DNA from 3 places in the Shinella sp. S4-D37 genome. Region 3 is predicted to be linked to each of the others. Evidence: riboswitches for the same ligand, from Rfam matches in the RefSeq annotation. Region 3 holds a riboswitch; each other region holds the start of a gene.
The links. Region 3 has a riboswitch for cobalamin ahead of nrdH (glutaredoxin-like protein NrdH). Riboswitches for the same ligand answer to the same signal wherever they lie in the genome.
Positions count from the first base shown of each region.

Region 1 (9,982 bases), on a different contig from region 3:
GCCCGGGCGATCGCCACGCGCTGCTGCTGGCCGCCGGAAAGCTCGGCCGGATAGTGATGGCCGCGCTCGGCAAGGCCGACCTTGGCGAGCAGCGCCCGTGCCTGGTCCTCCGCCTCGGCGCGGCTCGCCCCGCGCACGCGGCGCGGGCCGAAGGCGACGTTTTCCAGCGCCGTCATCTGCGGGAAGAGGTTGAACTGCTGGAAGACCATGCCGGCCTCCTGGCGGATGAGGCGCACCTGCGAGCGGCCGGCCTTGACGCTTATAGCATCGACGACGAGATCGCCGCCATTGATCTCCTCCAGCGCGTTGATGCAGCGCAGCAGCGTCGACTTGCCGGAGCCGGACGGGCCGATCAGCACGACCACCTCGCCCTTGTCGATGTTGAGGTCGACCTCGCGCAGCACCACGACGGGACCGAAGGTCTTGGTGACGTTTCGAAATTCCACGATGCTCATAGGATCCGCATCCTCTTTTCGGTGACGCGCAGGATCAGCGTCAGGGTTCCGGTCATCAGGAGGTAGAGGATCGCCACCGCGCTCCAGATCTCGACGGCGCGGAAGTTGGCGGCCATGATCTCCTGGCCCTGGCGGGTGAGTTCGCCGACGCCGATGACGATGAACAGCGAGGTGTCCTTGAGGCTGACGATGAACTGGTTGCCGAGCGGCGGGATCATGCGGCGGAAGGCGACGGGGCCGATGATGTAGACCAGCACCTTCCACAGCGGCAGGCCGAGCGCCAGGCCGGCCTCCTTCAGCCCCCGATGCACGGAAAGGAAGGAGCCGCGCACGATCTCCGCGATATAGGCGCCGGCATTGACGACGATCGCCGTGACGGCGGCGGTCATCGGGTTGACGCGGATATCGGCGAGCACCGGCAGCGCGAAATAGATGAACATCACCTGCACGACGATGGGCGTGCCGCGGATGAGCTCGACATAGGCGAAGGCGACGGCGTTCAGGAACGCGTTGCCATAGGCACGCATCAGGCCCGCGACGAAGCCGACGGCAAGGCCGCCGACGAGGCCGGCGAGCGTGATGAGGATGGTGAGGCGGGCGCCGCTGAGCAAAGCGGGCATGGCCTCGCCGATGACGGACCAGTCGAATTCCATGGATTGGCTCCCCGGCGTGAGGAGGACGCGCCCGCCGTGCCGGCGCGCCCGGGGCTAAGGCGTCAGAGTTTCGGCTCGGCGCCGAACCACTTCTTGTAGATTTCGGTGTAGCGGCCGTCCTTCTTCATGTTGGCGAGCGCGGCATTGACCTTGGCGACCAGCTCGCTGCCCTTCGGAAAGCCGATGCCGTATTGGTGCGCCATCATCTGCTCGCCGACCGCCTTCACCTTGCCCCCGCCGGCCGTCTTCACGTAGTAGAGCACGTTCGGCGTGTCGTGCATGGCGGCGTCCACGCGGCCGGTCTGGAGTTCCAGATAGGCGTTGTCGATGTTCGGGAACTGGCGCAGTTCCGTCTCCTTGAAGTGCTCCTTGGCATAGTCCGTCGCCGAGGTGCCGGTCTTCGTCGCGAGGATCTTGCCCTTCAGGTCCTCGGCGCTCGTGACCGTGCTGTCCGCCGGCACCATCAGCAGGAAGCCGCTGTCATAGTAGCCGTCGGAGAAGTCGATGGCCTTCTTGCGCTCGTCCTTGATGGTGATGCCGGCGAGCGCCACGTCCACCTGCTTGGTCTGGAGCGCGGGGATGATGCCGTTGAAGTCCATCGGCTGCAGCGTGTAGGTGACGCCGATCTCCTTGGCGATGGCGTCCCACATGTCGATGTCGAAGCCGACATACTTGTCGCCTTCCTTGAACTCGAAGGGCACGAAGGCCGTGTCGGTGGCGACCACCAGGTCCTCGGCCCGCGCGCTCTGGCTGAAGGCGAGGGCCGATGCGAAGGCGGCAAATAGAATGGTACGCAGTTTCATGGTCGTTCCCCTTTGCTTGGTTATGCGTGTGGAAGGGCGCTCGTTGCGGCGTCGATGGCGTCGCCAAGCCGCTCGACGATGCGCGTGATGTCCGCGCGCCCGGCGATGAAGGGCGGGGCGATGAGCACATGGTCGCCCTGCCGGCCGTCGATCGTGCCGCCCATCGGATAGACCATCAGGCCGCGCGCCATGGCTTCCTTCTTGATGAGGCCGTTGAGCTTGAGTTTCGGGTCGAAGGGCCGCTTGCTCGCGCGCTCGGCGACGAGCTCGACGCCGCGGAACAGGCCGCGCCCGCGGATGTCGCCGACATGGTGGTGGTTGCCGAGGCGCTCGACGAGCTGGCGCTCCAGCTCCGCGCCCATGGCGACGACGTTGGCGAGCAGGTTCTCGCGCCGGATGACCTGCTGCACGGCAAGGCCGGCGGCGGCCGCCATCGGATGGCCCATATAGGTGTGGCCGTGCTGGAAGAAGCCGGAGCCGCCGGCAAAAGCCTCGAAGATCTTTTCCGACAGCAGCACGGCGCCGACCGGCTGGTAGCCGCCGCCGAGCCCCTTGGCGATGGTCATCAGGTCCGGCGCCACGCCGTCCTGCTCGCAGGCATGCAGCGTGCCGGTGCGCCCCATGCCGCACATCACCTCGTCGAGGATAAGCAGCACGCCGTAGCGGTCGCAGATGGCGCGGATGCGCTTGAAATAATCGGCAACCGGCGGGACGGCGCCGGCCGTGGCGCCGACGACCGGCTCGGCGACGAAGGCGATGACCGTATCGGCGCCGAGTTCGAGGATCTTGTCTTCCAGCTGCTGCGCGGCGCGGGCCGCATAGGCCTCGTCGCTCTCGCCGGTTTCCTGCAGGCGGTAGGCGTAGCACGGGTCGATATGGTGGGTCTCGACGAGCAGCGGCTTGAACTGCTGCCGCCGCCACTCGTTGCCGCCCGCGGCAAGCGCCCCGAGCGTATTGCCGTGGTAGCTCTGCCGGCGCGCGATGATGTGGCGGCGCTGCGGCTCGCCCTTCTCGACGAAATATTGCCGCGCCATCTTCAGCGCCGCCTCGACCGCTTCCGAGCCGCCGCTGACGAGATAGGCATGGCTGATGCCGGCGGGGGCATCCTCGACGAGGAGGGCGGCCAGCGCCTCGGCGGCCTCCGAGGTGAAGAAGCCGGTATGGGCATAGGCGAGCCGGTCGAGCTGTTCGTGCAGCGCGGCGATGACGGCCGGATGGGCATGGCCGAGGCAGGAGACGGCCGCACCGCCCGACGCGTCGATATAGGCCTTGCCCCCGGCATCGAACAGTTCGATGCCCCGGCCGCCCACGGCGACCGGCATGCGGGAATGGATGGCGCGATGCAGAAGGCGGGTCACGGACGCTTCATCCTTGTCTTGAGATGGGTGTCGAGGGCGGCGGACTGGCGGTCGACGGCGGCCAGCGCCGCGCCCGCCGCATCCCCCGCCTGGCCGGCGACCAGCGCGCCCAGCACTTCCGCGACGACGAAGGCCGGCGACATGGTGTGCAGGAACGAGGGACTTTCGGTGGGGATGACGACCGTGCAGGCGGCAAGCTGGGCGAGCGGCGAGACGAGACTGTCGGTGATGGCGACCAGCGGCACGCCGGCCGCGCCGGCATAATCGGCGATCTCGATCGTCTGGCGCGTATAGGGCAGCACGCTGACGGCGACCATCACGTCTTCCGGCGTCGCGCTGGCGAGCGCATCGGCGCCGATACCGCCGACGGCGTCGAGCATGACCGAGTGTTTTCCCGCGAGCGAGAGGATGTAGTGCAGGTGCCAGGCGGGCGAATGGCTGGAGCGCAGGCCGAGGCAATAGATGCGCCGCGCCGCGCCGAGCCGGCGGGCGGCCTCCACCAGCGTTTCCAGCGATTGCGGCTGCGAAAGCCGGCCGATCTGGGCCGCGATGCCGCCGAGCATGTCGGTCGCCAGCACCTGGTCGCCCTTGAGCTTCTGGCTTTTCGCCTGCGCGCCGACGCGGCCGGCAAAGCCCGTCACATCGCCGCGCATGGCGTCCGCATAGGCCTGGCGGATATCCTCGTAGCCGGCAAGGCCGAGATGCTTGGCAAGCCGCGTCATGGTCGCGGGCTGCACGCCCGCCTGCCGCGCCTGCTCGCGCATGGAGAGCAGCGCGACCTCGCGCGGCTGGTTCAGCACATAGCGTGCGGCGGCCTGGAGTTGCTCCGACAGGGTGTCGAAGGCCTGGACGATCTGATCTGCGAGAGGGCCGGTTTGCATGGCGATCGAATACACCCTTCCAAATGGGATTGCAACACTTGTTTCATTTATATAGAATTATGATCCAGATGAATCATTCTATGGACGCACGATGACAGATTCTCCCGAACCGCGCCGCGTGGCCATCGCCGTGGCGCCGAACGGCGGCCGGCGCGTGAGGGCCGATCACCCCGCCATTCCCCTGACGCCGGCCGAACTGGCGGTCACCGCCGCGCAATGCCTGGAGGCGGGCGCGGCGATGATCCACGCCCATGTGCGCCGGGCCGACGGCCGCCATCTTCTCGACGCCGAGGCCTACGGGGCGGCGATTGCGGCCATCCGCGCGGCGGTGGGCGATCGGCTGATCGTCCAGATCACCACGGAAGCGCTCGGCCTCTATGCGCCCGCCGAGCAGATCGCCGTGCTGAAGGCCGTGAGGCCGGAGGCGGCCTCGCTGGCGCTGCGCGAACTCGCGCCGGACGGGGCCGCCGAACCCGCCTTCGCCGCGGTGCTTTCCTGGATGAAGCGGGAAAACGTCCTGCCGCAGATCATCCTCTACGAACCTGCCGAGGCGATCCGCCTTGAAGGCATGATCCGCCGCGGCCTCGTGCCCTGGCCGGATATTCCGGTGCTCTACGTGCTCGGCCGCTATACCCTGTCCCAGACCTCGCAGCCTGCCGACCTCCTAGCCTTCCTCGCGCCGGAGGCGCCGCGCTTTTCCAACTGGAGCGTCTGCGCCTTCGGCCGCCATGAGGCGGCGTGCGTTGCCGCGGGCGCCCTCCTTGGCGGCCATGTCCGCGTCGGCTTCGAGAACAATCTCTTCAGGCCCGACGGCAGCCTCGCCGCCTCGAACGCCGACCTCGTCGAAACCGTCGCGACGGCGCTCGGCCGGCTCGGATATGCTCCGTGCAGCGCCACGGACATGCGCGAGGGTTTTCACGTCCGGTCGTGACCGGGCGGGCGATGGCGCACCGCCGCTTGCGAGGCCCGGAAAACTCCCTTACGGAAGAAAAGGGACGAGCGGGGAGGGCGCCATGCAGGATCGAAACACGGCTTTGCCGGAAGGCGCGCGGCTCGACGATCCCGAGCGGGCCTATCGCGTCCTGATCGCCGACCTGATCGGCCTGCGGTTCGACGGCGCGGGCCGGCCCGATTTCAGCGAGGTCGCGGCGCATATCGCGGAACGGGGCGGCACCTTCCACGATGCGGCCTACCAGGGCGAGGCCCTGCCGCCCGGCATTCATTTCTTCTACCAGCCGGATATCAGCACCGAGGCGGAGATCCTGGCGCAGACGTCACGCGGGCAGTATGACGCCCTCATCGCCGCCGCGACCTTCATTCCGCGGCAGGCGGTCTTTCCGCTCGGCGGCGTGCGCATCGGCGCCGGCACCGGCAATATGGGCTCTTCCTCCTGGGGCGGCGGCAACGGGGAGGGCGGCATCGCGCCCCTGATGAACACGCCCGGCATCAACAGCCGCGCCACGGCCCAGATGGTCATGAAGGCGCTTTTGAAGGTGACGCCGGACCTGCCGGTCGATCATCTGCACGAGCGCGTCGCGAGCGGCGATTTCGACACCGGCCGCGACCTCAAGTCCTATCCGACGGCCAAGCTGGAGGGGCGCCGCATGGCGGTCGTCGGCTACGGCAATATCGGCCGCGAGGTGGCGAAGCTCGCCCGCGCCTTCGGCATGCGCGTGGCGATCCACGCGCGCGCAAAGCATCGCCGGTGGATCGAGGCGGAAGGGTTCGACTATGCCGCCTCTCCGGTGGAGGCGGCGGCGGGCGCCGATGCGCTCAGCGTGCATGTCGGCCTCGGCCGGCTCGATCCGGTGACGCGCGCCTACGCCAATGCCGGCATCGTCGGCGACGGCGTGCTCGCGGCGATGAACCGCGGCGCCGTCGTCGTCAACTACGACCGCGGCGAGGTGGTGGATGCCGGCGCGCTCGACCGGGCGCTCGCCTCCGGCCAGGTGCGCCACGCCGCCATCGACGCCGATCTCTTCAAGGACGCGGCGAGCGGCGCGCTCAGCGGGCCCATGCTGCCCTATCTGACGCTCGCCGCCCGCCATCCCGGCAAGCTCGAACTCCTGCCGCATGCGGCGGCCGATACCGACCATCCCTCGCGCGTCGCCGGCGCCTGCCAGGCCGTCGACCAGATCATCGACGTCATCCGCCACCGCCGTGTCCGCAATCTCAAGGGCGACCTGCCGGAGGGCTATGTCGATGGCGGGGCCAAGGTGCCGCACGGCATCGGCCGCGTGACGGCCGCCACGCTCGCCGCCGCCGTCGCCGACCCGCGGTTCTCCGAACTGCACGGCATCGCGCGCGAAATCTTCGATACGCTGGAGGCGATCGTCGAGGCGGTGGACGAGGGCATGACGCACCAGCCGGCGGCCGGCGACGTGACCGCGCTCACCCAGCTTCTCCTAAGCCAGCAGCGGCTTCTCGAAGCGCTCGGGCTGGACGGTCCCGCCGAGGCCTGAGGCGGCTCCGGGAACTTTCCCCGTCACCATAAGTTCCCTCCCCGACACATTTTTCAGGGAGTGACCGCCATGACCCATCAGCAAGACGAACGCGGCGATCCGCTGACCCGCACGCACGAGCCCGCCCGCAAGGACTATGCCGCGCGGGAAACCCGCCAGGGCGGCCTGGGGCGGCCGGTGCTGAAAGTGCTCGGCATCAGCCTGGCGCTTGCCTTCCTCGTCTGGGGCGCCGTGGAGATCTGGGGCGAAAGCACCGATCCGACCGTCGACACGGACCAGTCGTCCTCCACCTCCGGCGGCACGCCGGCTGAGGGCACGATCGACGACACGGTTCCGGGCGGGGGCGAGACCGTTCCGACGGACCGCGATCCCAATGCGGATTCCGGCACCGGCGGGGAAAGCCAGCGCGTGACGCCGGACGGCACGGGCAACTGACCGCAACCGATCCATTTGGAGACCTTCAGCGCCTTGACGCCGCCGCGCGCGGCGGATTAAGGATGTCGAGACGGTTCCCCGAGGGATGACTCCCAGGGGATTAATAGGGAACACGGTGCGGACGACCCCAACAGGGGCCCATTCCGTGGCTGCCCCCGCAACTGTAGGCGGATTGCCGCCTGTCCTTGGACGCGTTTTGCGTCATGCCACTGCGGTTCTCCCGCGGGAAGGCAGACAGGCAGCAGATATCCGTGAGCCAGGAGACCTGCCGTCGTCGAACCACTTTCCAAGTCACGGGCGGGGATGCCCGGAACAGGAGACCCCATGACGACCCTGGCTGCCCGCAACGGCAGAGCTTCACTCGTTTTCTCCCGACCGCAATCGGCTCGCCACTCTCGGCGCACCGGCTGAGCCCGCACGCTTTCACTCATCCGGGAGAAATCCATGATCATTCTGCCTGCGGCCGCGCGCGCCGCATCCCTCCTTTCCGCGCTGGCCGGCGCGGCCGTGTTCGTCCTCTCGTCGGGTGCCGCCCGGGCGGCCGCGACGCAGTATCCGCTGACGCTGGAAAATTGCGGCCGTCCCGTTACCTTCGAGAAGGCGCCGACGCAGACCGTGTCGATCGGCCAGAGCTCGACCGAGATCCTCTACATGCTCGGCCTTGCCGACAAGGTGGTGGGCACCGCGCTGTGGGTCGGTCCGGTCCTGAAGGGCTACGAGGAGGTCAACGCCAAGATCGACCGCCTCGCCGACAATGACCCGAGCTTCGAGAGCGTGCTCGGCAAGAAGCCGGATATCGTCACCGTCCAGTTCCAGTGGCAGGTGGGTCCGGAAGGCGTGGTCGCCAAGCCCGAGCAATTCGAGGAACTCGGCATTCCCGTCTATACGTCGCCTTCCGATTGTGTCGGCAAGGACAACAGCGCGGCGAGCGACGGCGTGCGCCACCAGGTCTTCACCATGGAGCTCGTCTACCGGGAAATCCGCGAAATGGCGCAGATCTACGACATTCAGGACAAGGGCGAGGAGGTCGTCGCGGCGCTGAAGGCCCGCGAGGCGGCGGCCCGCGCCAAGGTCGCCGCCGCCGAAGGCAAGCTCTCGGCCGTCTTCTGGTTCTCCAGCGCCGCCGATGCCGACCCCTATGTCGCCGGAAAGAACGGCGCGCCGGGCTATATCATGTCGGCGCTCGGCATCGAGAACATCATCAAGACCGACGATGAATGGCCGACCGTGGGCTGGGAGACCATCGCGAAGGCCGCGCCGACGATGATCGTAGCCGGCTCCATGGAGCGCCGCCGCTATCCGCTCGACAGCCTCGAAGCCAAGCTGGACTTCCTGAAGACGGATCCTGTCGCTAGCCTGATGCCGGCGGTCAAGAACAACTATGTCTTCGACATGGACGCGCAGGCGATGAACCCGACGATCCGTACCATCGAGGGCATCGAACTGCTCGCCGACGCCATCGAAAAGGCTGGTCTGGCGAAGTGACGGCGGATCATCCTATCCTGCTTCGGACGGGCGCCGCTGTCGCGGCGCTCGTTCTCCTGCTTTTCGCCCTCGGCGTCGGGGCCGCCGTCGGCGAGACCGCCATTCCGCTCGACGTCGTGGCGAAGACGGCGGCCAATCGCCTCTGGAATGCCGGCTATCCGCTGGAACCCATCGACGAAGGCATCATCTGGAACTACCGGCTGAGCCGGGCGATGGTGGCGGCCTGCTGCGGTTCGGCCCTTGCGCTGTGCGGTGTCATCCTGCAGTCGTTGCTGCGCAATGCGCTTGCCGATCCCTATATCCTCGGCATTTCCGCCGGAGCCTCGACCGGCGCCGTCTCCGTCGCGATCCTCGGCATCGGCGCCGGCGCGCTGACCCTGCCTGCCGGTGCCTTCCTGGGCGCGCTCGTCGCCTTCGGCCTCGTCAGCGCGCTTGCCGTGCGGGCGGGCCGCGGCACGGGGGCGATCATCCTTGCGGGCATTGCCGGCTCGCAACTCTTCAACGCGCTCACCTCCTTCATCGTCACCAAGGCGGCGAGTGCGGAACAGGCGCGCGGCATCATGTTCTGGCTGCTCGGCAATCTTTCCGGCGTGCGCTGGCCGGATGTCTGGCTGGCGCTGCCGGTGGCGGTGCTCGGCCTTCTCGTGTGCCTCTGGCATGCCCGCGCGCTCGACGCCTTCACCTTCGGCACGGAATCGGCCGCCTCGCTCGGCATTCCGGTGCGCCGGGTCTATGTCGTGCTGATCGCCGTCTCGGCGCTGATGACGGCGGTCATGGTCTCCATCGTGGGATCGATCGGTTTCGTCGGCCTCGTCATTCCCCATGCCGCGCGCATGGTGGTCGGCGTGCGGCATGGGTTGCTGCTGCCGGCCTCGGCGCTGATCGGCGCGATCTTCATGATCGCGGCGGACGTGCTGTCGCGCGTCATCATCCCCGGCCAGGTGCTGCCCATCGGCGTCATCACCGCGCTGTTCGGCGCGCCGGCCTTCGCGTTCATCCTCAGCCAGAGGAGGTCGACCCCGTGACCCTTTCGGCACAAAACCTTTCTTGGTCGGTCGGCGGCGCGAGCATCCTGTCGGACGTCTCGCTCGACGTGCGCTCCGGCGAATTCCTCGGCATCATCGGCCCCAACGGCTCCGGCAAGACCAGCCTGATGTCGCTGATCGCCGGCATCCGCACGCCGCAGGCCGGCGCGGTGACGCTCGACGGAAAGCCGCTCGCGGACCACGGCCGGCAGGCGATCGCCCGGCGCATCGCCTTCGTCGAGCAGCAGGCCGAGACGACCGAGCGCATCACCGCGCGCCAGGCGGTCGAACTCGGCCGCACGCCGCATCTCGGCGCCCTGACGCCCTGGTCGCGCGCCGACGACGCCATCGTCGACCGGGCGCTGGAGGAGGTCGACATGGCGCATTTTTCCGGCCGGCTGTGGCACACGCTGTCCGGCGGCGAG
Region 1 covers NZ_JBFNXL010000003.1:50,127-60,108, reverse strand. The annotation lists gene glnQ (glutamine ABC transporter ATP-binding protein GlnQ) at 1-455, opposite strand, end outside; gene glnP (glutamine ABC transporter permease GlnP) at 452-1,108, opposite strand; gene glnH (glutamine ABC transporter substrate-binding protein GlnH) at 1,171-1,911, opposite strand; gene AB3G45_RS04290 (aspartate aminotransferase family protein) at 1,932-3,269, opposite strand; gene AB3G45_RS04285 (MurR/RpiR family transcriptional regulator) at 3,266-4,150, opposite strand; gene AB3G45_RS04280 (3-keto-5-aminohexanoate cleavage protein) at 4,242-5,081, shown strand; partial or broken gene AB3G45_RS04275 (NAD(P)-dependent oxidoreductase) at 5,200-6,612, shown strand; gene AB3G45_RS04270 (hypothetical protein) at 6,682-7,047, shown strand; cobalamin riboswitch at 7,102-7,335, shown strand; gene AB3G45_RS04265 (ABC transporter substrate-binding protein) at 7,492-8,532, shown strand; gene AB3G45_RS04260 (FecCD family ABC transporter permease) at 8,529-9,557, shown strand; gene AB3G45_RS04255 (ABC transporter ATP-binding protein) at 9,554-9,982, shown strand, end outside.
Region 1: it holds a riboswitch for cobalamin, as region 3 does, so the genes downstream of both, AB3G45_RS04265 (ABC transporter substrate-binding protein) here and nrdH (glutaredoxin-like protein NrdH) in region 3, are expected to answer to the same signal.

Region 2 (9,982 bases), on a different contig from region 3:
CGCCCTCGACGAACTGGCGCGCGGCCGCGTTGAGGATCTGGCGGCGGGCAAGCTCCGGCCGGTGCAGGACGAAGGCCAGCGTATCCTGCAACTGGTCGCGGAAGCCGAAGGCGCCGCTCGCCTGGTAGAAGGCCGAACGGGCCTGGATGCGGCAGCCGAGCGCCTGGTAGGGCAGCCAGTCGTTGACCATCCGGTCGAGCGCGGCATCCGGCGTCTTCACCTGCAATGTCCCGGTGAAATCGCTCCAATAGGTGCGCACGGCGGCCATGACGGCGTCGAAATCGGTCTTGCGGCTTTTCTCGGCAAGCGCCGGGGCGCCTTCCGCATCGTCGGTGTCGCCGAGCACGAAGACGAGTTCGCGCTTCTCCCCCGGTTTCAGCGCGATATCGACGGCAAGCGCCGCGCAGGGATCGCCGATGCCTTCGGCCGATCCCGAAAGGGGCTGCCCGGCCGCGACGGCATCCGGCAGTACGATATCGCCGCCGCGGCCGATGAAATCGCGGCGCCGGGCGGTGAAGCTGGCGACCGGCGCATCGACGGCGAAGAAGCTCGTCCTTCCGGCGAAATCGAAACTGTAGGGATTGGTGGCCAAGAGCGCGCCGCTCTCCTCGTCATGGCTGGTCAGAACGAAGGGCGCGGTTTTCGCCGGGCTGTTGCCCAGCACCCATTCGACATAGCCGTAGACCGTCAGGCTGCGTTCCGTGTCGCCGGTGTTCTTGACGACGAGGCGGGAATACTTGACCGGCTCCTCGGGATCGACCGTCTGCACGAGATCGAGCTCGATACCGTCCTCCCAGCTGCGGAAGGCCGTGTAGCCGAGGCCGTGCCAGGTCTCGAACTTCACGGTGTTCCTGCGCGACAGGGCCGCGAAGGGCGCGATGACCGTGCCGCGCTCGTTGTCCCTGACATAGAAGGCTTCGCCGGGGCGGTTGATGACCGGATCGTTGGTCCAGTGGGTGAGCTGGAAGTCGCGTGAATTGCGGCTCCAGGTGTAGCTCGCGCCCTCCGCCGAGACGTGGAAGCCGAAATGCGGGTTGGCGATGACGTTGATCCACGGCTGGGGCGTCGCCTCGCCGCCGCGAAGGCGCACGGCATATTCCCGGCGTTCCTCGTTGAAGCCGCCGAAGCCGTTCCAGAAGGCAAGGCCCTTGCCGTCGATCTCCACCGGCTCGCCTGCGGGAGCCGGCGGCTTCGGCGCGGGTAGTGCCGGTGCCGTTTCCGCCTTCGTCTCCTCCTCGCCGCGGGGTGTCGCGAAGAGGGAGACCGTGCGGGCGATCTGGTCGGAGAGCGTGCCGTTGCGGGCATGGAAGACGGCGCGGGCCGTCGCCAGCAGCGCCTGCCAGGTGGTGACGTCCATCAGGTCGCGGCGCACGGTGAAGACATGCTGGCGCGCACCGTCGGACTGGCTGCGGATGCGCAGGTTCTCGCACATATGGTCGAGCGTGTGCTGCATGTCCTGCGCATAGGAGGCGGCGCGTTCGTTGAGGATGACGAGGTCGGCGACGACGCCGCGATGGCGCAGGTAATCCTGCGCGCGCAGCGCCTCGCGGGCGACTTCCACGTCGATCTCGTCGTTGATGCGCAGCACGAAGATCGGGAAATCGCCCGAGATTGCCAGCGGCCAGAGCGCCGACTGGGCGGTAAGGCCGTTCTCGATCGTGCCGGTGTCGGCTCTGAGGTGCATGTCCGGATAGGTGAGGTAGCGGCCGAGCATCTGGAAGCTCGCCGCCTCCTGCGAGGTGACGCCGACATGGCGCATATGCACCTGCGAGCGCGTCCAGGCATGGATCATCTCGTGGTTGAAGCTGTCCGGATGGCGGTAGCGGTCGATGGCGGCGTCCACCTCCGCGCGGCTCGGCGCGGCAATGGTCCAGAAGATGACCTTGACCTTCTTGCCCGCCGGCACGCGCACGACGCGGCGCAGCGCCAGGACCGGATCGAGCGTGAAGCCGTCCGTGCCGGAAAGCTGCGCGCCCGGATCGAAGGCGGCGGCGGTCGCCAGCGAACGGCCGCGGCCGATGAAGCGGCGGCGATCGGTCTCGATCTCGGTGCGGCGCGAGGGACCGGCATTGTCCACGATGAGGTGGGCGATCACCATGTCCGGTTCGTTCGGATTGCGCTTCTGGCGCTCGGCGCGGATGACGTCGCCGCGCTTGCCGATCTCCGTCCTGATGAACATCTTCGAGAACAGCGGGTGGGCGTTGTCGGCGTCATCGGTCGAGATGACCGGCTCCATGTAGGAGGTCACCTCGATGAAGCGGTCTTCCGGCCCGGTGTTGAGCAACGTCAGGCGGCGGCCTTCGGCATCGTGCTCGGTGGCGACGATGCACTCGACCTCGCTGGTCAGCGTGCCGACCGTCTTGATGAACTCGGCCTTGTCGTCGCCGAACTGGGTCTTCGTCACCTCGCCCTCCGCGCGCCTCGGCTCGGCGGTGGCGGACCACCAGTCGTTCGTCGCGGTGTCGCGCAGGAAGAGGAAGGAGCCCCAGCGGTCCTCGGTCGGATCGGGCTTCCAGCGGGTGACGGACTGGCCGTTCCAGCGCGAATAGCCCGCGCCCGTCGCCGTCAGCATCACGGCATAGTGGCCGTTCGACAGGAAGACGGTCTCGCGTTCCTTCAGGAAGGGTTCCTTGATGATGCGGATTTCCGGGCGCAACAGGTCGGCCTGCGTGCTGCCGACGGTCTCCGGCTCGCGCTTGGCATTGATGACCGGAATGTCGCGCGGCGCCTTTTCCTGCAACAGCAGTTCGGCCGCCTCGATGACGGGATCGGCGTGGAAGCGCTCGCGCAGCGCGCCGTTGAAGACGACGTTGGCGACGGCGGCGATCGACATGCCATGATGGTGCGCCATGTAGTTCTTCACGACGGCGCAGGTCTTGCCCTCGGGCACGCGGGTCGGCGTGAAGTCGACGGCATCGTGGAACCCGTAGACCCCGAGCGCGCCGAGCTTGCGCAGGCGTTCTAGGTTTTCCAGCGCTGCCTTCGGCGCATATTGCGTCGCCAAAAGCGAGGCATAGGGTGCGATGACGGCGTTCTGGCCGAGACCGCGTTTCAGGCCGAGTGTCGGCACGCCGAAATTGGTGTACTGGTAGGTCAGTTCGTGGTCGCGGGCGTTGAAGGCCGCTTCCGAAATGCCCCAGGGCGTGCCGAGGCGGCGGCCGTGGTTCATCTGCTCGACCACGACGAGATTGTTCGTCTGGTTGAGGATGCCGCCCTGGCGCTCCTGCATGACGAGCGGCGGCATCAGGTATTCGAACATCGAGCCCGACCAGGAGACCAGCGCCCCGCGCGAGCCGACCGGCACGACCGGGCGGCCGAGCTTGTACCAGTGCTCGGTCGGAAGGTCGCCCTTGGCGATGGCGAAGAGGCTGGTGAGGCGCGCCTCGGAGGCGAGCAGGTCGTAGCAGGCCTCGTCCAACTCGTTCGTCTCGACGCGGTAGCCGATCGACAAGAGGCGGCGTTCCGGGCGGAAGAGGAAGCCGAAATCCATCGAGAAGGCGATGTCGCGCGTGCGGTCGCGCAGCACGACGAGGCGGTCGCGCAGGCCCTCGATGCTGCCGAGGTCGAACACGCTGTCGGCGATATGCGCCTCGCAGGTGGCGACCAGCGCGCCCGCCCATTTGGCAAGCTCGCCGCTCTCGGCCGACTTGATCTCGTGGTCGAAGTTGACGATCAGCTTGTTGACGTCGCGCGCCAGCACCGAGAGGTTGATGACGCGGATGGAGGCGAATTCGTGCTCGCGCTTGACGGCGGCCAGCGCATTCTTGAAGCCGGTGATGCGCTCCTCGATGAGGCGGCGCAGCGGGCGCACGGTCTTGCGGTCGTCCGGCAGGTCCTTCAGCGTCTCCGACAGGATCGAGGCGACGTCGCCGATGCCGTCGAGGCTGCCCTGGAGATGGGCCGAGGGGGCTTCCGCCCATTCGCGGCACATGGAGGAGACGGCGATGAGATGGCCGGCCAGGTTGCCGCTGTCGACCGCCGAGACGTAGCGCGGACCCAGCGTTTCCAGCGTGTTGGTGCGATACCAGTTGTAGAGGTGGCCGCGATATTTCGGCATGCCGTCGATCGTGGCGATCGTCTGTTCGAGCCGGCGTACCGTCTCCTCGAACGAGATCCAGCCGAAATCGCGGGCCGAGATGACCGAGAGGAGATAGACGCCGATATTGGTCGGCGAGGTGCGTTCGGCCAGCACCGGCTGCGGCGTCTCCTGGAAATTGTCCGGCGGCAGGAAATGCTGCTCGGCGGTGACGAAGGTCTCGAAATAGCGCCAGGTGCGCCGCGCGATCTTGCGCAGTTCGCTCGCCACATAGTCGGAGACGACGAGCTGGTCCTCGGTCTCGGCGGTCCGGCTGACATACCAGGCGATCATCGGCGACAGCGCCCAGACGAGGGCGAAGGGAATGCCGATATAGGGAAGGCCGGTATCCGAGATCATGGCGAGCGCCACGGAAAGCACGGCAAGCGCCGGCGCCTGCCACATCGACCTGTAGTGGGCGGCGATGCCGCCGCGCGCGGTGCTGTCGGCCTGCGCGGCGGTGCGCCATTCCAGCATCAGCTTGCGGCTGATGACGGTGCGGTAGAGCGAGCGCACGATGGCATCGGCCATCAGCGCCGCCGAATGGGCGATGAAGACGATGCGCAGCGCGACCTGCGCGTTCGCCGCGCGGATATCGGAGATCACGCGATGGACATGGGCGCGCGCGACGATGTCGTTGCGGCGCGGCATGACGCCGGAGATCAGCGAGAGCGTCGGGGCGACGAAGAGCAGGAAGATCAGCACGAGCTGCCAGACCAGCGCCTGACGCGGCTCCATGTAGTACCAGCCCATGACGGAGGCGACGAGCCAGCCGATCGGGATGAGGCTGCGGCGCAGGTTGTCGTACATCTTCCAGCGGCCGAGCATGGAAATACCGCTCGACGGGCCGAATATGTAGGGCAGCAACTGCCAGTCGCCGCGCGCCCAGCGATGCTGGCGCGAGGTTTCGGTGCCGTAGCGGGTCGGGAAGTCCTCGACCAACTCGACATCCGTCACCAGCGCGCAATGCGCCAGCGAGCCTTCGAGCAGGTCGTGGCTGAGGACGGAGTTCTCCTCGATGCGGCCCTTCGCCGCCGCCTCGAAGGCGTCGACGTGATAGAGGCCCTTGCCGGTGAAGGTGCCTTCGCCGGCAAAGTCCTGGTAGACGTCGGAGACGGTGAAGACATAGGGATCGATGCCGCGGTCGGCGGAGAAGATGCGCTGGAAGGTCGAGGCTTCCTTGCCCGTCGTCAGCGACGGGGTGACGCGCGGCTGCAGGATACTGTAGCCGGCGGTGACCTCGCCCTTTTCCGCGTCGATGACCGGACGGTTGATCGGGTGGTGCAGCTTGCCGACGAGCTTCGTCACCGCATCGCGCATCAGGCGCGTGTCGGAATCGAGCGTCATGACGTATTTCACGTCCGCCGGCACGATGTTGGCGCCCGGCAGGAAAGTCGTGTCGCCGTCGCCGCGCAGGAGAAGGTTCAGCTCGTGCAGCTTGCCGCGCTTGCGCTCCCAGCCCATCCAGCAGCCTTCGGAGGGATTGTAGAGGCGGCGGCGGTGCAGGAAGTAGAAGCGCGTGCGGCCGTCATAGGCATAGCGCGCCGAAAGCGTCGCGATCTCGCGCTTGGCATAGTCGAGCACGTCGAGGTCGGCGGGGGTCTCCTCCGCCTCGCTGTCGGCCCAGTCGCTGAGCAGCGAGAAATAGATCTCGCCGCGCGGATTGGCGAGGTAGTGGACTTCGAGATTGCGCACGAGTTCGTCGACATGGTCGCGCTTGGAGATCAGACAGGGCACGACGACGAGCGTGCGGGCATCCTCGGGAATGCCGTCCTTGAACTCGTAGCCGACGAGGCGCGAGGGCGTGACGAAGAAGGTGACGAGCGTGTTGAAGAGGCCCGTCGCACCCTCGGAGGCCGGCAGCGCGAAGAGCACCAGCATGATCAGCCAGGCGCCGTCGGGAATGTCGATCTGGTCGAGGAAATAATAGACCGCGATCATCGCGAGCAGCGTCAGGATGATGTTCGGCCCGGCGATGGCGAACCAGTCGAGCTTGCGGCCGAAGCGAACGGCGCGCTGGACGATCGACGGGCGGTAGCCGATGCGCTTTTCCAGCAGCTTGCGCTTCTTGCCGACGAGGAAGGCGGCGACATTGGCCTCGTAGTCGAGGTCCTCGACATGCGCCGCGGCGTCTTCCGCTGTCATCGCCAGCGCCGTCTCGGTCACTTCCAGCTCGGTCTTGCCGGAGCGGCGGGCGAAGCGCTCGATCGTGTTGCGATACTTGTTGCGCGAACCGAAGTCGAGGTCGCTGTAGTCCGACCCCTGGCGCAGCGCCTCGTCGAGGCGGCTGACGCTCTCGAACCAGACGGGCCATTCGGTATCGTCGACCGCGCGCAGGCTCTTGATGAGCGAGCTCATCGTGACGTTTCCCGAGGAGAGGCGGTTGTTCTCCGCCACGATCAGCTCTTCCAGGTCGCTGCCGCGGCTTTCGATCTTGCGCTCCAGCCACTGGATCACCGCGCCGGAGGCCTGAAGGCCGTCGCGCAGGCGATAGAGCAGCTGGATGACGAAGGTGTTGTCCGCGATGAAGCTTTCCAGCGTCTGGAGATGCGCGATGGACTTTTCCGGATCGTTGAGGCGGACCAGTTCGTCGGCTACCTCGTTGGCCTTGAAGCGCATCTTGCGCGAGCGCTCGACGCGGCTGGAAATGCGGCGCAGGTTCTCCAGCAGCACGAAGCGGATGAAGGAGGGCAGGGCCCACAGCTCGCCGATCTTCAGCGCGTCGACCTTCTGGAAGCCCTGCACGAAGGCCGTCAGGCCCTCGTGCGAGACGCCGCTGTGGGTATGGGCGACATAGAGCCAGGCGAGCGCGAGCGTGCGCGGCATCACCTGTCCCTCGACCTCGATGGTCGGAAGCTGGCGATAGAAACGGCGCGGGAAGTCGCGGCGGACCTCCTGGATCGCCTCCTCGACGACATAGTAGTTGTCGAGCAGCCATTCGGCCGCCGGCGTGATCTGCGCACCCGCCTCGACGTCCTTGGCCGTCGCGCGGTAGACGCGGAAGATTTCCTTCTCGTTCTCCTTGTGCCGGGCGCGGAACTCGAAGGGATGGAAACCGGGCAGCGGCGCGCGCTTGTCGCGCGCCAGCGCCTCGCCGCAATCGGCCAGCTCCTCCAGCGTCAGATAGGTGGCGCGGATCGAATCGTTATAGTCGATCTGCTTGGCGTCAGCATCGCGCGAGGAGGCTTGCGGCGTATTATGAAGGGGCATGTTTCTGATTCTGGATCCGGCCATGTTGAACCATCCGGCGACGGCCATTGCGCCGAACGGTTTTTTGCGGGCAGGCTTCATCTCGGTGCCGCGATCAGCCATGCGACCAAACAGCGCCAGGACGGCGCGATCGGGGTGGACATGGCTCAAGCGACACGCTGATCGGCATCCTGGCCGCGTGGTGCATGAAAACGGCATTTTTTAGCCGTAAGGACAGAGACTTGCAACATGTCAACATGACCGGATGGCGCAGCATCGACCCTCATCTGCGGTTTTGGTGAATCGCACGCCTCTCGCACGAGGCGAGCGGACGCAAGAAGCAGGAAAATGCCAAATGGGCGAGGCGGGGAAAAGTTCCCGGCCCTGTCCTGCGGGCGCTCCAGCTTGTGTCCAACCCGTCCCAGGAGGCTTTCGCGCCATTGACTTGTCGCCTTCGCCACGCCACTCTGGCGCCGTCAGGGTCTTCCGGGTCAATTCGGCTCGGAGGCTAAGAGGGAAGCCGGTGCGATGCTCCGAAAGGAGCGCCAAGACCGGCGCTGCCCCCGCAACTGTGAACGGCGAGCTGCTGTCGCTCCATGCCACTGGTGGATCTTCACCGGGAAGGCGAGACAGACGCGATGACCCGCAAGCCAGGAGACCTGCCCTGACAGTCGTAACGTCCATGGGCGGGGTGTCCCAGTGGTGCGCTTGCTGTCGCCTTTCGGCGACGTTCCAGCAGCGTGCGTCCGGTCATCCCCCAATTTTCCGATTGGGGAAGAAATGCTTGCCATCATCAATGACGATCTTGCCGGCGCTGGAAGGCCGGAATCCATCTTCATCTCCTGGCTGCTCTGGCAGCCGCGCGGCGTCGACCTTGCCAGCGAGGCGCTGAAGGAGGTGCAGAAGCTGGCGCGCTACGAAAAGGTCGATCCCGATATTGCCCGGCTGAAGGCGCTTTTCGCCTCGCTGGCGGGTTCGGACCGGTCGATGCACTGATCGGAAACGCATAAAGACATATTGACATAAAGATATCTTTATGTGATCTCCGGTGCAGGATTGCTGCACCGGAGGGCTTTGCCATGGCCAAATCGCACCTGGAGACCCTGTTCGGACCCGAACTACCGCCGCGCGACGGAGGCGAGATTCGCGCTGCTCTCCAGGCCGCCGCGCGCGAGCGCATCCTGGTGCTCGATGGCGCCATGGGCACGGAAATCCAGACGCTGAAGCTGGCCGAGGACGATTTCCGCGGAGCACGCTTCGGCGATTGCGCCTGTCACCAGCAGGGCAACAACGACCTCCTGACGCTGACCCAGCCGGGCGCGATCGAGGACATCCACTACCGCTACGCGCTGGCGGGCGCCGACATCCTGGAGACCAACACCTTCTCTTCCACCACCATCGCCCAGGCCGACTATGGCATGGAGGACATGGTCTATGAGCTGAACCGTGACGGCGCGCGCCTTGCCCGCCGCGCCGGCCTCAGGGCACAGGAAAAGGACGGCCGCCGCCGCTTCGTCGCCGGCGCGCTCGGGCCGACCAACCGCACCGCCTCGATCTCGCCCGACGTCAACAATCCCGGCTACCGCGCCGTCACCTTCGACGATCTCAGGGTCGCCTATGCCGAACAGGTGCGCGGCCTCGTCGACGGCGGCGCCGACATCATCCTGATCGAGACGATCTTCGACACGCTGAACGCCAAGGCGGCGATCTTCGCGACGCGCGCGATCTTCGAGGAAAAGGGCATCGAGCTGCCCGTCATGATCTCGGGCACGATCACCGACCTTTCCGGCCGCACGCTGTCCGGCCAGACGCCGGAGGCCTTCTGGAATTCGGTGCGCCATGCCGACCCCTTCTCCGTCGGCCTCAACTGCGCGCTCGGCGCCAACGCCATGCGCGCCCATCTCGCGGAAATCTCGTCCGTCGCCCAGACCTTCGTCTGCGCCTATCCCAATGCCGGCCTGCCCAATGCCTTCGGCCAGTACGACGAGACCCCGGAGGAGATGGCCGCCCAGATCGAGGGTTTCATGCGCGACGGGCTCGTCAACGTGGTCGGCGGCTGCTGCGGCTCGACGCCGGACCATATCCGCGCCATCGCCGAGGCCGCCACGCGCCACAAGCCGCGCGAGATCCCGGATATCCCGCGCCACATGCGCCTTTCGGGCCTCGAACCCTTCACGCTGACCGAGGCCATTCCCTTCGTGAATGTCGGCGAGCGCACCAACGTCACCGGCTCGGCCAAATTCCGCAAGCTGATCACCGCCGGCGACTACGCCGCGGCGCTGGACGTCGCCCGCGACCAGGTGGCGAACGGCGCGCAGATCATCGACATCAACATGGACGAGGGCTTGATCGATTCCACCAGGGCGATGGTGGAATATCTCAACCTGATCGCCGCCGAGCCGGATATCGCCCGCGTCCCCGTTATGATCGATTCGTCGAAATGGGAGGTGATCGAGGCGGGCCTGAAATGCGTGCAGGGCAAGCCGCTGGTCAATTCCATCTCGCTGAAGGAGGGCGAGGAAGCCTTCCTGCACCACGCGAAACTCGTGCGCGCCTATGGCGCCGCCGTCGTCGTCATGGCCTTCGACGAGAAGGGCCAGGCCGACACGAAGGCGCGCAAGGTGGAGATCTGCACCCGCGCCTACAGGCTGCTCACCGAGGTCGCCGGCCTTGCGCCGGAGGATATCGTCTTCGACCCGAACATCTTCGCGATCGCCA
Region 2 covers NZ_JBFNXL010000005.1:3,930,755-3,940,736, forward strand. The annotation lists gene AB3G45_RS26730 (glucoamylase family protein) at 1-7,285, opposite strand, end outside; gene AB3G45_RS26735 (hypothetical protein) at 7,284-7,490, shown strand; cobalamin riboswitch at 7,727-7,946, shown strand; gene AB3G45_RS26740 (hypothetical protein) at 8,045-8,260, shown strand; gene metH (methionine synthase) at 8,344-9,982, shown strand, end outside.
Region 2: it holds a riboswitch for cobalamin, as region 3 does, so the genes downstream of both, AB3G45_RS26740 (hypothetical protein) here and nrdH (glutaredoxin-like protein NrdH) in region 3, are expected to answer to the same signal.

Region 3 (9,982 bases):
GGACCGCGAACAGCGGCGCAGCATGTCCTTGGGGTGAGCCGACCCGCGGCCCTTGCGGAACAATCGTGCCGAACTGCCGCCGTTTAAGTTTTTGTTATTTGCTCGGTGACAACATGCCCAGGCAGCGTCCCGCCTGACGGCGTTCAGCCGCAAGCCGACAAGCGCCATTGAGTTCTTTTGCTCTCGCGAAAGAGCACGAAGGTCGACTTCCCCTGCTCCATGATGGAGCGCTTCCACTCCCGAGATACGTGCTCGTGCGGGCCTGCGCCCGACGAGGAAACGTGCAACCGCCCTCGAAGGAGGGCCGCGCGACGAAATCCGCGACACGAGGCGGGCCCGGGAGATGAGCCCACAGGCAGTCGAGACCGTCGTGTTCGATCACGTCATCACCATGCCGGAGGATATCAGCATGACCGATCGCAGCCCCGCTTCCAGGAACGCCCACGACCGCGGCCGGTCCAGGACAAGATTGTCCGGCATATCCGCCCGGCTCTACCTGCTGGTGGGGCTGACGCTCGCCCTCATGGCGGGCACCGTCGCCTTCGGCCTGTTCCAGCAGCACGAGCGAACGATGTCCGAACGCAAGGCAATGCTCCAGGCCATGACCGAAAGCGCGCTGAGCGTGTTCGCCGCCTATCACAAGATGGAGCAGGACGGCACGCTGACCCGTGAAGAGGCGCAGGCGCAGGCAAAACTGGCGGTCGGCTCGGTGCGCTATCAAAAGAGCGAATATTTCTTCGCCTTCGACATGGATCATCGCATCGTGCTCCATCCGAGCCGCAAGGTCGGGCAGGACATGACGGACTACAAGGATGCCAAAGGCAAGCTGCTGTATCGCGAGTTCGTGAAAATGGTGCGCGAGAATGGCGATGGGTTCATCGCCTATCATGCCCCTCGCCCCGGAATGGACGGGCAATATCCGAAATATTCCCATGTCGCGCTCTTCGAGCCGTGGGGCTGGGCGGTCGCCACCGGCGTGTACACCGACGACATCGATGCGATGTTCTGGCACAGCATGATGCTCTTCGGCGGGCTCCTGGCCTTCGCCTTCCTTGCGACCCTGATCGGGACCTATGCGGTCGTGCGCAGCGTCGTGAAGCCGGTGAACCTGCTCACCGCCGTCATGAGCCGGCTTGCCTCCGGTGACGATTCGGTCGACGTGCCGGCCACCGCGCGCCGGGACGAGATCGGCGAGATGGCGAAATCCGTCGAGGTCTTCAAGGAGGCGGCGATCGAGCGGCAGCGCCTCGAAGGCGAGGCAGAGGCCAATCGCACCTCCTTCGAACAGGAGCGGATCGAACAGGAAGCCCAGAAGGCTGGCGTCGCGGCCGACACGCAGTTCGCCGTCGACGGTCTTGCGACGGGCCTTGAACGGCTCTCGCAGGGCGACGTCACCTATCGCATCGAGACGCCGTTCGCCGTTCATCTGGACGGTCTGAGGGAGAACTTCAACAATTCGGTCGCCAAGCTCCAGGAAGCCCTTCAGACCGTTGGTGACAATGCCCGCGGCATCGATGCCGGCGTCAGGGAAATCCGTTCGGCGTCCGACGATCTGTCGAGGCGCACGGAGCAGCAGGCGGCCTCCGTGGAAGAGACGGCCGCCGCTCTCGAGGAGATCACCACGACCGTCAAGGATTCCACGCGCCGCGCCGAGGAAGCCGGCGGGCTGGTTGAGCGGACCAGGGTGCAGGCCGAGAAATCCGGCGAAGTGATGCAGCGTGCGGTTTCCGCCATGCAGGCAATCGAGAAGTCCTCCGGGGAAATCAGCAACATCATCGGCGTCATCGACGAGATCGCATTCCAGACCAATCTGCTCGCCCTTAACGCCGGCGTCGAGGCCGCCCGTGCGGGCGAGGCCGGCAAGGGGTTTGCCGTCGTGGCTCAGGAAGTGCGTGAACTGGCGCAGCGCTCGGCCGGTGCCGCCAAGGAAATCAAGACGCTGATCAGCGCCTCCGGCGAGCAGGTGCGCGCAGGCGCCCAACTCGTCGGAGAGACCGGGACCTCGCTGCAACGGATCGTCGAGCAGGTGCAGGAGATCAACCAGAACGTCTCGGCCATTGTCGAGGCGGCCCGCGAACAGTCGACCGGGCTTCAGGAGATCAACACGGCGGTCAACACGATGGATCAGGGCACCCAGCAGAATGCCGCCATGGTCGAGGAGACGACCGCCGCGAGCCACGCGCTGGCAGCCGAGGTCGGCGCGCTGAACAGGCTTCTTTCGCAGTTCACCCTCTCGCAATCGGCGAAAGAGCCCGCTCTTCAGTCGGCTGCCCAAAAGCAACCGGACGCAATCGCCGCCGGGACGCCTGTCCGAAGGCTGGCGGCCGCCGGCGGCCAGACATGGAGAGAATTTTAAGTCGCGTCACAGTCCTTCGGTGCCGCTCGCTTCAACGCGGTTCGATCGCCGGGGCCACGGGCTCCCGGGTGGAGATCGAACCGCATATCTTCTTCCTGCTTTTTCTTCCGCCCCTTCCATAGGGCCGCCGGATAGGATCCGGAGCACGAGAGTGGATCGTCAGAAATCCCAGTCGTCATCCTCGGTCGCGACGGCCTTGCCGATGACATAGGACGAGCCGGAGCCGGAGAAGAAGTCGTGGTTCTCGTCGGCGTTCGGCGAGAGGGCGGAGAGGATCGCAGGATTGACCTTGCACGCTTCCGGCGGGAAGAGCGCCTCGTAGCCGAGGTTCATCAGCGCCTTGTTGGCGTTGTAGTGCAGGAATTTCTTCACGTCCTCGGTGAGGCCGACGCCGTCGTAGAGTTCCTCGGTATACTTCGCCTCGTTGTCGTAGAGCTCCAGCAGAAGGTCGAAGGCGAAGTCCTTGATCTCCTGCCGGCGCTCCTCCGACAGTCGCTCCAGCGCGCGCTGGAACTTGTAGCCGATATAGTAGCCGTGCACGGCCTCGTCGCGGATGATGAGGCGGATCATGTCGGCCGTGTTGGTGAGCCTGGCGCGGCTCGACCAGTACATCGGCAGATAGAAGCCGGAATAGAACAGGAAGCTTTCGAGGAAGACGGAGGCGACCTTCTTCTTCAAAGGATCGCCGGACCCATACTGCTCCAGGATCAGCGCGGACTTCTTCTGCAGGAACTCGTTCTCCTCCGACCAGCGATAGGCATCGTCCACATCCGGCGTCAGGCAGAGCGTCGAGAAGATCGAGGAATAGGAGCGCGCGTGCACCGCCTCCATGAAGGAGATGTTGGACAGCACCGCCTCCTCGTGCGGCGTGACGGAATCGGCCATCAGCGTCACCGCGCCGACGCCGTTCTGGATCGTGTCGAGCAGGGTGAGGCCGGTGAAGACGCGGATGGTGAGCTTCTGCTCCTCCGGCTTCAAGGCCGCCCAGGACGGAATGTCGTTGGAGAGCGGCACCTTTTCCGGCAGCCAGAAATTACCGGTCAGGCGGTTCCAGACCTCGAGGTCCTTGTCGTCGTCGATGCGGTTCCAGTTGATGGCGCGGATGGCGCTGGCGGCCTTCGGGGCCTTGGTCTTCACTTGGATGTTCATGTCGGTCACCGGATATCAGAGGGCGCAGGAGACACAGCCCTGCACTTCCGTGCCGGACAGCGCCATCTGGCGAAGGCGGATGTAGTAGATAGTCTTGATGCCCTTCTTCCAGGCGTAGATCTGCGCCCGGTTGATGTCGCGCGTCGTCGCCGTGTCACGGAAGAACAGCGTCAGCGACAGGCCCTGGTCGACATGCTGCGTCGCCGCCGCGTAGGTGTCGATGATCTTCTCCGGGCCGATCTCGTAGGCATCCTGGTAATAGTCGAGATTGTCGTTGGTCAGATAAGCGGCCGGATAGTAGACGCGGCCGATCTTGCCTTCCTTTCGGATCTCGATCTTCGAGACGATCGGGTGGATCGAGGAGGTCGAGTGGTTGATGTAGGAGATCGACCCGGTCGGCGGCACGGCCTGGAGGTTCTGGTTGTAGAGGCCGCCGTCCATGACGGCTTTCTTCAGCGCCTGCCAGTCCTCCTGTGTCGGGATATGGATGCCGGCCTCTTCGAAGATACCGCGCACCTTCTCCGTCGCCGGCCGCCATTCGGCTTCCGTATATCTGTCGAAATACTCGCCCGAGGCGTATTGCGAGTTCTCGAAACCCTTGAAGCTCACGCCCTTCTCGACCGCCAGCCGGTTCGAGGCGCGGACCGCGTGATAGGTCACCGTGTAGAAATAGATGTTGGTGAAGTCGATGCCTTCTTCCGAACCGTAGAAGATGCGCTCGCGGGCGAGATAGCCATGCAGGTTCATCTGGCCGAGGCCGATGGCGTGGCTGTCGTCGTTGCCCTTTTCGACGGAGGGGACCGAGGAGATGTGGCTCATCTCCGAGACGGCCGTCAGCGCGCGAATCGCGGTCTCGATCGTCTGGCCGAAATCCGGTGAGTCCATCGCGGCCGCGATGTTGAGCGAGCCGAGATTGCAGGAGATGTCCTTGCCCATCTTCGCATAGGAGAGGTCGTCGTTGAACGCGCTCGCCTCGCTCACCTGCAGGATTTCCGAGCACAGATTGCTCATGGTGATGCGGCCGGCGATCGGGTTCGCCCGATTCACCGTGTCCTCGAACATGAGGTAGGGATAGCCCGACTCGAACTGGATCTCGGCGATGATCTGGAAGAAGTCGCGCGCCTTGATCTTCTTCTTGCGGATGCGGCCGTCCTCGACCATCTCGCGGTACTTCTCCGTCACCGAGATCTCGGTGAAGGGCACGCCGTAGACGCGTTCCACGTCGTGGGGCGAGAAGAGGTACATGTCCTCGTTGTTCCTGGCGAGCTCGAAGGTGATGTCCGGGATCACGACGCCGAGCGACAGCGTCTTGATGCGGATCTTCTCATCCGCATTCTCGCGCTTGGTGTCGAGGAAGCGCATGATGTCCGGGTGGTGGGCGTGGAGATAGACCGCGCCGGCCCCCTGCCGCGCGCCGAGCTGGTTGGCATACGAGAACGAATCTTCCAGGAGCTTCATCACCGGGATGACGCCGGAGGACTGGTTCTCGATCTGCTTGATCGGCGCGCCCATCTCGCGAAGATTGGTCAGCGACAGCGCGACGCCGCCGCCGCGCTTGGAAAGCTGGAGCGCCGAATTGATGGAGCGGCCGATGCTCTCCATGTTGTCCTCCACGCGCAGAAGGAAGCAGGAGACGAGCTCGCCGCGCTGCTTCTTGCCGGCATTGAGGAAGGTCGGCGTCGCCGGCTGGAAGCGGCCGGAGATGATTTCATCCACAAGATCGCGGGCAAGCGCCTCGTCGCCGCGCGCCAGCGTCAGCGCCACCATGCAGACGCGGTCCTCGTAGCGCTCCAGATAGCGTTTCCCGTCGAAGGTCTTCAGCGTATAGGACGTGTAATATTTGAAGGCGCCGAGGAAGGTCGGGAAGCGGAATTTTTTCCCGTAGGCGTGATCGAAGAGATCGCGCACGAAATTGAAGGCATACTGGTCGAGCACGTCCTGCTCATAATAGCCCTCCGTCACCAGGTAATCGAGTTTTTCCCTGAGGTTGTGGAAGAACACGGTGTTCTGGTTGACGTGCTGGAGGAAATATTGCTTGGCCGCCTGCCGGTCCTTGTCGAGCTGGATTTTTCCATCCTCGTCGTAGAGGTTCAGCATGGCATTCAGCGCATGATAGTCCAGCGCCGTGATTTCCGGCGTCTTGGCCGGCTTCTCGATCGTCATCGTGTCCAAAATCGTTCCAGTCCCTGTCTGACGTTGTCGACATCCTCATCCGTCCCGAGCAATTCGAAGCGATAGAGGAACGGCACGGCGCATTTCGCGGCGATGATGGTGCCCGCGACGGCATATCCGGTGCCGAAATTTGTGTTGCCCGCCGCGATCACGCCGCGGATCAGGTTTCGGTTGCGCGGGTTGTTGAGGAAGCGGATGACCGGTTTCGGCACCGCTCCCTTCTCACCGCCTCCGCCATAGGTCGGCGAAACCAGCACGAAGGGCTCTTCGACCTCCGGCGGCTCCTCGGTGGCATCGACGGGCAGGCGCTGGGCCTCGACGCCGAGCCTCTCCACGAAGCGGTGGGTGTTTTCCGACCGGCTGGAAAAGTAGACGAGTCCCGCCATTGCGCCGGCTCAGGCGAGCGCACTGATCATATCCGGACGGAAGCCCGCCCAATGCTGCTCGCCGGCAATGACGACGGGAACCTGGCGATAGCCGAGGCCTTGGACGAGCGCGAACGCATCGGCATCCTCGGAAATGTCGACGACGCTGTAGTCGATGCCCTGACGATCAAGTGCGCGGGTAGTCGCGGTGCACTGGACGCAGGCGGGCTTGGAATAGACGGTGATGGACATGGCTTCCTCGTGATCGGGCAATCGGGCATGGGAGATCGCTCGGTCATCCGCCGACAACCGTTCGATGAGCTGAAATAGATGGACGACCGCCGTGGCGACGGCCGGGCGCCGTTACTCGCGCGCAGGAACTGGAAACAGGATCGACATGACTTCACCCCGAGACATTTTCGCGGGGCATCAAGGGAGACGGCGGGGCGGCATCATTCCGCAACCCAACGCTCGCCTGCCGGACACCCCGCCCGTGGACGTTCATGTGCGAGGCAGGTCTCCTGGCTTGCGGGTCGCGGCATCCGTCCGCCTTCCCAAGGCATTTGCGCCCCAGTGGCTCTGTCGAACGAATGCTCGCCGCTTACAGTTGCGGGGGCAGCTCCGGATATTCACGACCATCATGGTCGCCCCGGATTCCCGTCTTAGCCTTCGACATTTTCGAATCGAAGGAACCTCGAACACAAGATATAGTAGACGAGCCAAGAAATGCGTCAATGGCTATGATCGATTATCAACGGCTTCCCCACAGCCAGGGGAAATGAGGCGCACTGTTCGAAATGCGACGCGGCGAATGTCGTTAGGGATCGCCAAAATCCTTCGAGAGTGAAGTATGTTCTCCTTGTCTTGGGTGCCGCATTGCTCGGTCGCAATGCGGATAATTGGGAAGCCGGTGAAAGTCCGGCGCTGCCCCCGCAACGGTAGCAGAGCGCAACGTCGACGAATGCCACTGGGTTTGTCCACCTGGGAAGGCGTCGATGGTCCTAAGGGACGGCTCTGAAGTCCGGAAACCAGCCCGAGATGACATGAAACGACTGATTGCGGTGGGCGATCGGGCGACGGCATGCCCGATACGGGCATGCCGGAGCGCGATTCCATCCAACAGTCCCTTTGGGATCAGGACAATGGACATTCGCAGCGACGTTCTCCACAAACTCAGGAACCGGCGTGAAGGCCACAGCCTCGAACAGGCCTTCTACATCGACCCCGACCACTACAGGCTCGACCTCGAGACGATCTGGTATCGTGACTGGCTGTTCATCGGCCATGACTGCGAGATCCCGAGGGCGGGCAACTATTTCACCGTGCAGATCGGCGATTATCCCGTGGTCGTCACCCGCGACCGCTCCGGTACGGTCCGGGCGCTGCATAATTCCTGCCGCCACCGCGGCTCGCGCGTCTGCACGCAGCACAAGGGCTCGTCGGCCAAGCTTGTCTGTCCCTACCACCAGTGGACCTACGAACTCGACGGCTCGCTGCTCTTCGCCCGCCACATGGCCGAGGATTTCGACAGGACGCAGCACAGCCTGAAGCAAATCCACTGCGAGACCGTCGGCGGGTACATCTTCATCTGCCTTGCCGACGAGGCCCCGGATTTCTCCGCCTTCCGTGGCATGGTCGAGCCCTATCTCGCCCGCCACCGCCTCGGCGAGACCAAGGTCGCCTTCGAAAGCACGATCGTCGAGAAGGGCAACTGGAAGCTCGTCTGGGAAAACAACCGCGAGTGCTATCACTGCGCCGCCAACCATCCCGAACTCTGCCGCACCTATCCGGAAGCGCCGAGCGCCACGGGCGTGCAGGGGGCCAAGGACGATCCGGTCATCGCCGAGCACTGGGCGAAGTGCGAGGCATCCGGCCTGCCGAGCGAGTTCCGCATGTCGCCGACCGGGCAGTTTCGCGCCGCGCGCATGCCGCTCATCCAGGAGGCCGAGAGCTACACCATGTCGGGTGCCCGCGCCGTCGCACGTCCGCTCTCCAACGACGTCCTGGAAAACCATATCGGCACGCTGCTGCTCTTCCACTATCCGACGACGTGGAACCATGTGCTGGCCGACCACGCCATCACCTTCCGCGTGCTGCCGCTCGGCCCCGAATTGACGCAGGTCACGACGAAATGGCTGGTCAACAAGGATGCCGTCGAGGGCATCGACTACCGTCTCGACGAACTCACCCATGTCTGGACCGAGACCAACGATCAAGACCGCCGGATCGTCGAGGAAAACGCCTTCGGCATCCGCTCACCGGCCTACCGGCCCGGCCCCTATTCACCGGAGGACGAAGGCGGCGTCATGCAGTTTGTCGAATGGTATTCGAACTTCATGATCGATCGCCTGGGCAACAAGAAACCGATGTCCCGAGTGGCGTGATATGACGACAATTGCCCCGTTCCGTCACTTCGATGAGCTTCATCCGTGGCATGACCGCCATAACCTACTCGAATGCATCGCCGCCACCGTGGAAACGGCCGACGTGATGACCTTCACCTTCAGTTCCGACCACAAGAACTGGTTCCGCTATTTGCCGGGCCAGTTCGTCACGCTGGAACTGCTGGTCTCGGAAGAGGAACCGGTCATGCGCACCTACACGCTGTCCTCGACGCCGTCGCGGCCGTTCTCCGTGGCCGTGACGGTGAAAGCGCAGAGGAATTCGATCGGCACCCGCTGGATGTTCGACAACCTGCGCCCCGGCATGAAGCTGAAGGCCTTCGGCCCGCTCGGCGACTTCTCCTTAGTGCGCTATCCGGCGGAAAAATACCTGTTCGTCTCGGCAGGGTCCGGCGTCACGCCGATGATGTCGATGACACGCTGGATGGCGGACTGCGCGCCGCAATCGCATGTCGCCTTCGTCACCTGCGCCCGCAAGCCGGAGGACCTCCTGTTCAAGCCGGAACTCGAATGCCTTGCCGCCCAGATGCCGAACCTGGCGCTCGGCTTCGTCGTGGAGGGGCACAATCCGCGCGACGGCTGGCATGGCCTCACCGGCCGCATCGACGCCGCCCGCCTCTCGCTGCTCGCGCCCGACTTCCGCGAGCGCACCGTCTTCTGCTGCGGCCCGGAACCTTTCATGCGCGGCGTGCGCGACATGCTGAAGGTCTGCGGCTTCGACATGGACCGCTATCACGAGGAAAGCTTCCAGCCGGCCGCAGCGCCCGCGCCGGAGGAGATCGCCATTCGCGCCGGCGCCGGCGAGCAGGAGACCGACGCCAACGCCGTTTCCACCGTCACCTTTACCATGGCCGGCAAGGACGCTAAATGCCTGCCCGGCCAGACCATCCTGCAGACGGCCCGCGCAGTGGGCGTGCGCATCGGCGCGGCCTGCGAGGGCGGCCTCTGCGGCACCTGCCGTGTGCTGAAGATTTCGGGCGAGGTAGAGATGCGCCACAATGGCGGCATCCTCGATGACGAAATCGAGGAGGGCTACATCCTCGCCTGCTGCTCGCGGCCGATCGGGGATGTCTCGATCGAGGCGTAGGAGGAGTTCCTATATGGCGGCGGCAAGGGCGTCGTCGTGACGCCATCCGCTGATGATTTCGGGATGTCCGGCGATTGCGAGATCGGTGATCCCGTATCGGGCGAGAACGCCGGTCTCCAGCAGGTCCATCGAAGACGTGAACGGCCCGGCGGGCGGATTGACGCCACCGCCGATCACGAGCACATCCGTCACGCCCGCCCCCTCGGCCAGCCGGCCGAAGCGGGCTTCGAGTGTGCCCTTCGAGGCAATCCGGCGCGCGGCGAGATGCGGGACCGGTATGTATCCCACATGTCGCCGGCCTGTCGCTGACGCGCGGACCGCTGAGGCCGTAAAGCCGTAGCGCTTCCCGCTGTATCTAGTGGTGACGACGTTGACCGCAGAGCAGAGGGGAGACATGCCGTTGCGCAACGTGGCCTTGTCCACGATATCGAAGCCGTGCTTCACCATGTTC
Region 3 covers NZ_JBFNXL010000001.1:305,016-314,997, reverse strand. The annotation lists gene AB3G45_RS01460 (GntR family transcriptional regulator) at 1-37, shown strand, start outside; gene AB3G45_RS01455 (methyl-accepting chemotaxis protein) at 524-2,356, shown strand; gene nrdF (class 1b ribonucleoside-diphosphate reductase subunit beta) at 2,516-3,505, opposite strand; gene nrdE (class 1b ribonucleoside-diphosphate reductase subunit alpha) at 3,521-5,668, opposite strand; gene nrdI (class Ib ribonucleoside-diphosphate reductase assembly flavoprotein NrdI) at 5,665-6,063, opposite strand; gene nrdH (glutaredoxin-like protein NrdH) at 6,073-6,294, opposite strand; cobalamin riboswitch at 6,536-6,754, opposite strand; cobalamin riboswitch at 6,892-7,094, shown strand; gene AB3G45_RS01430 (aromatic ring-hydroxylating dioxygenase subunit alpha) at 7,185-8,426, shown strand; gene AB3G45_RS01425 (2Fe-2S iron-sulfur cluster-binding protein) at 8,428-9,531, shown strand; gene AB3G45_RS01420 (hypothetical protein) at 9,541-9,982, opposite strand, start outside.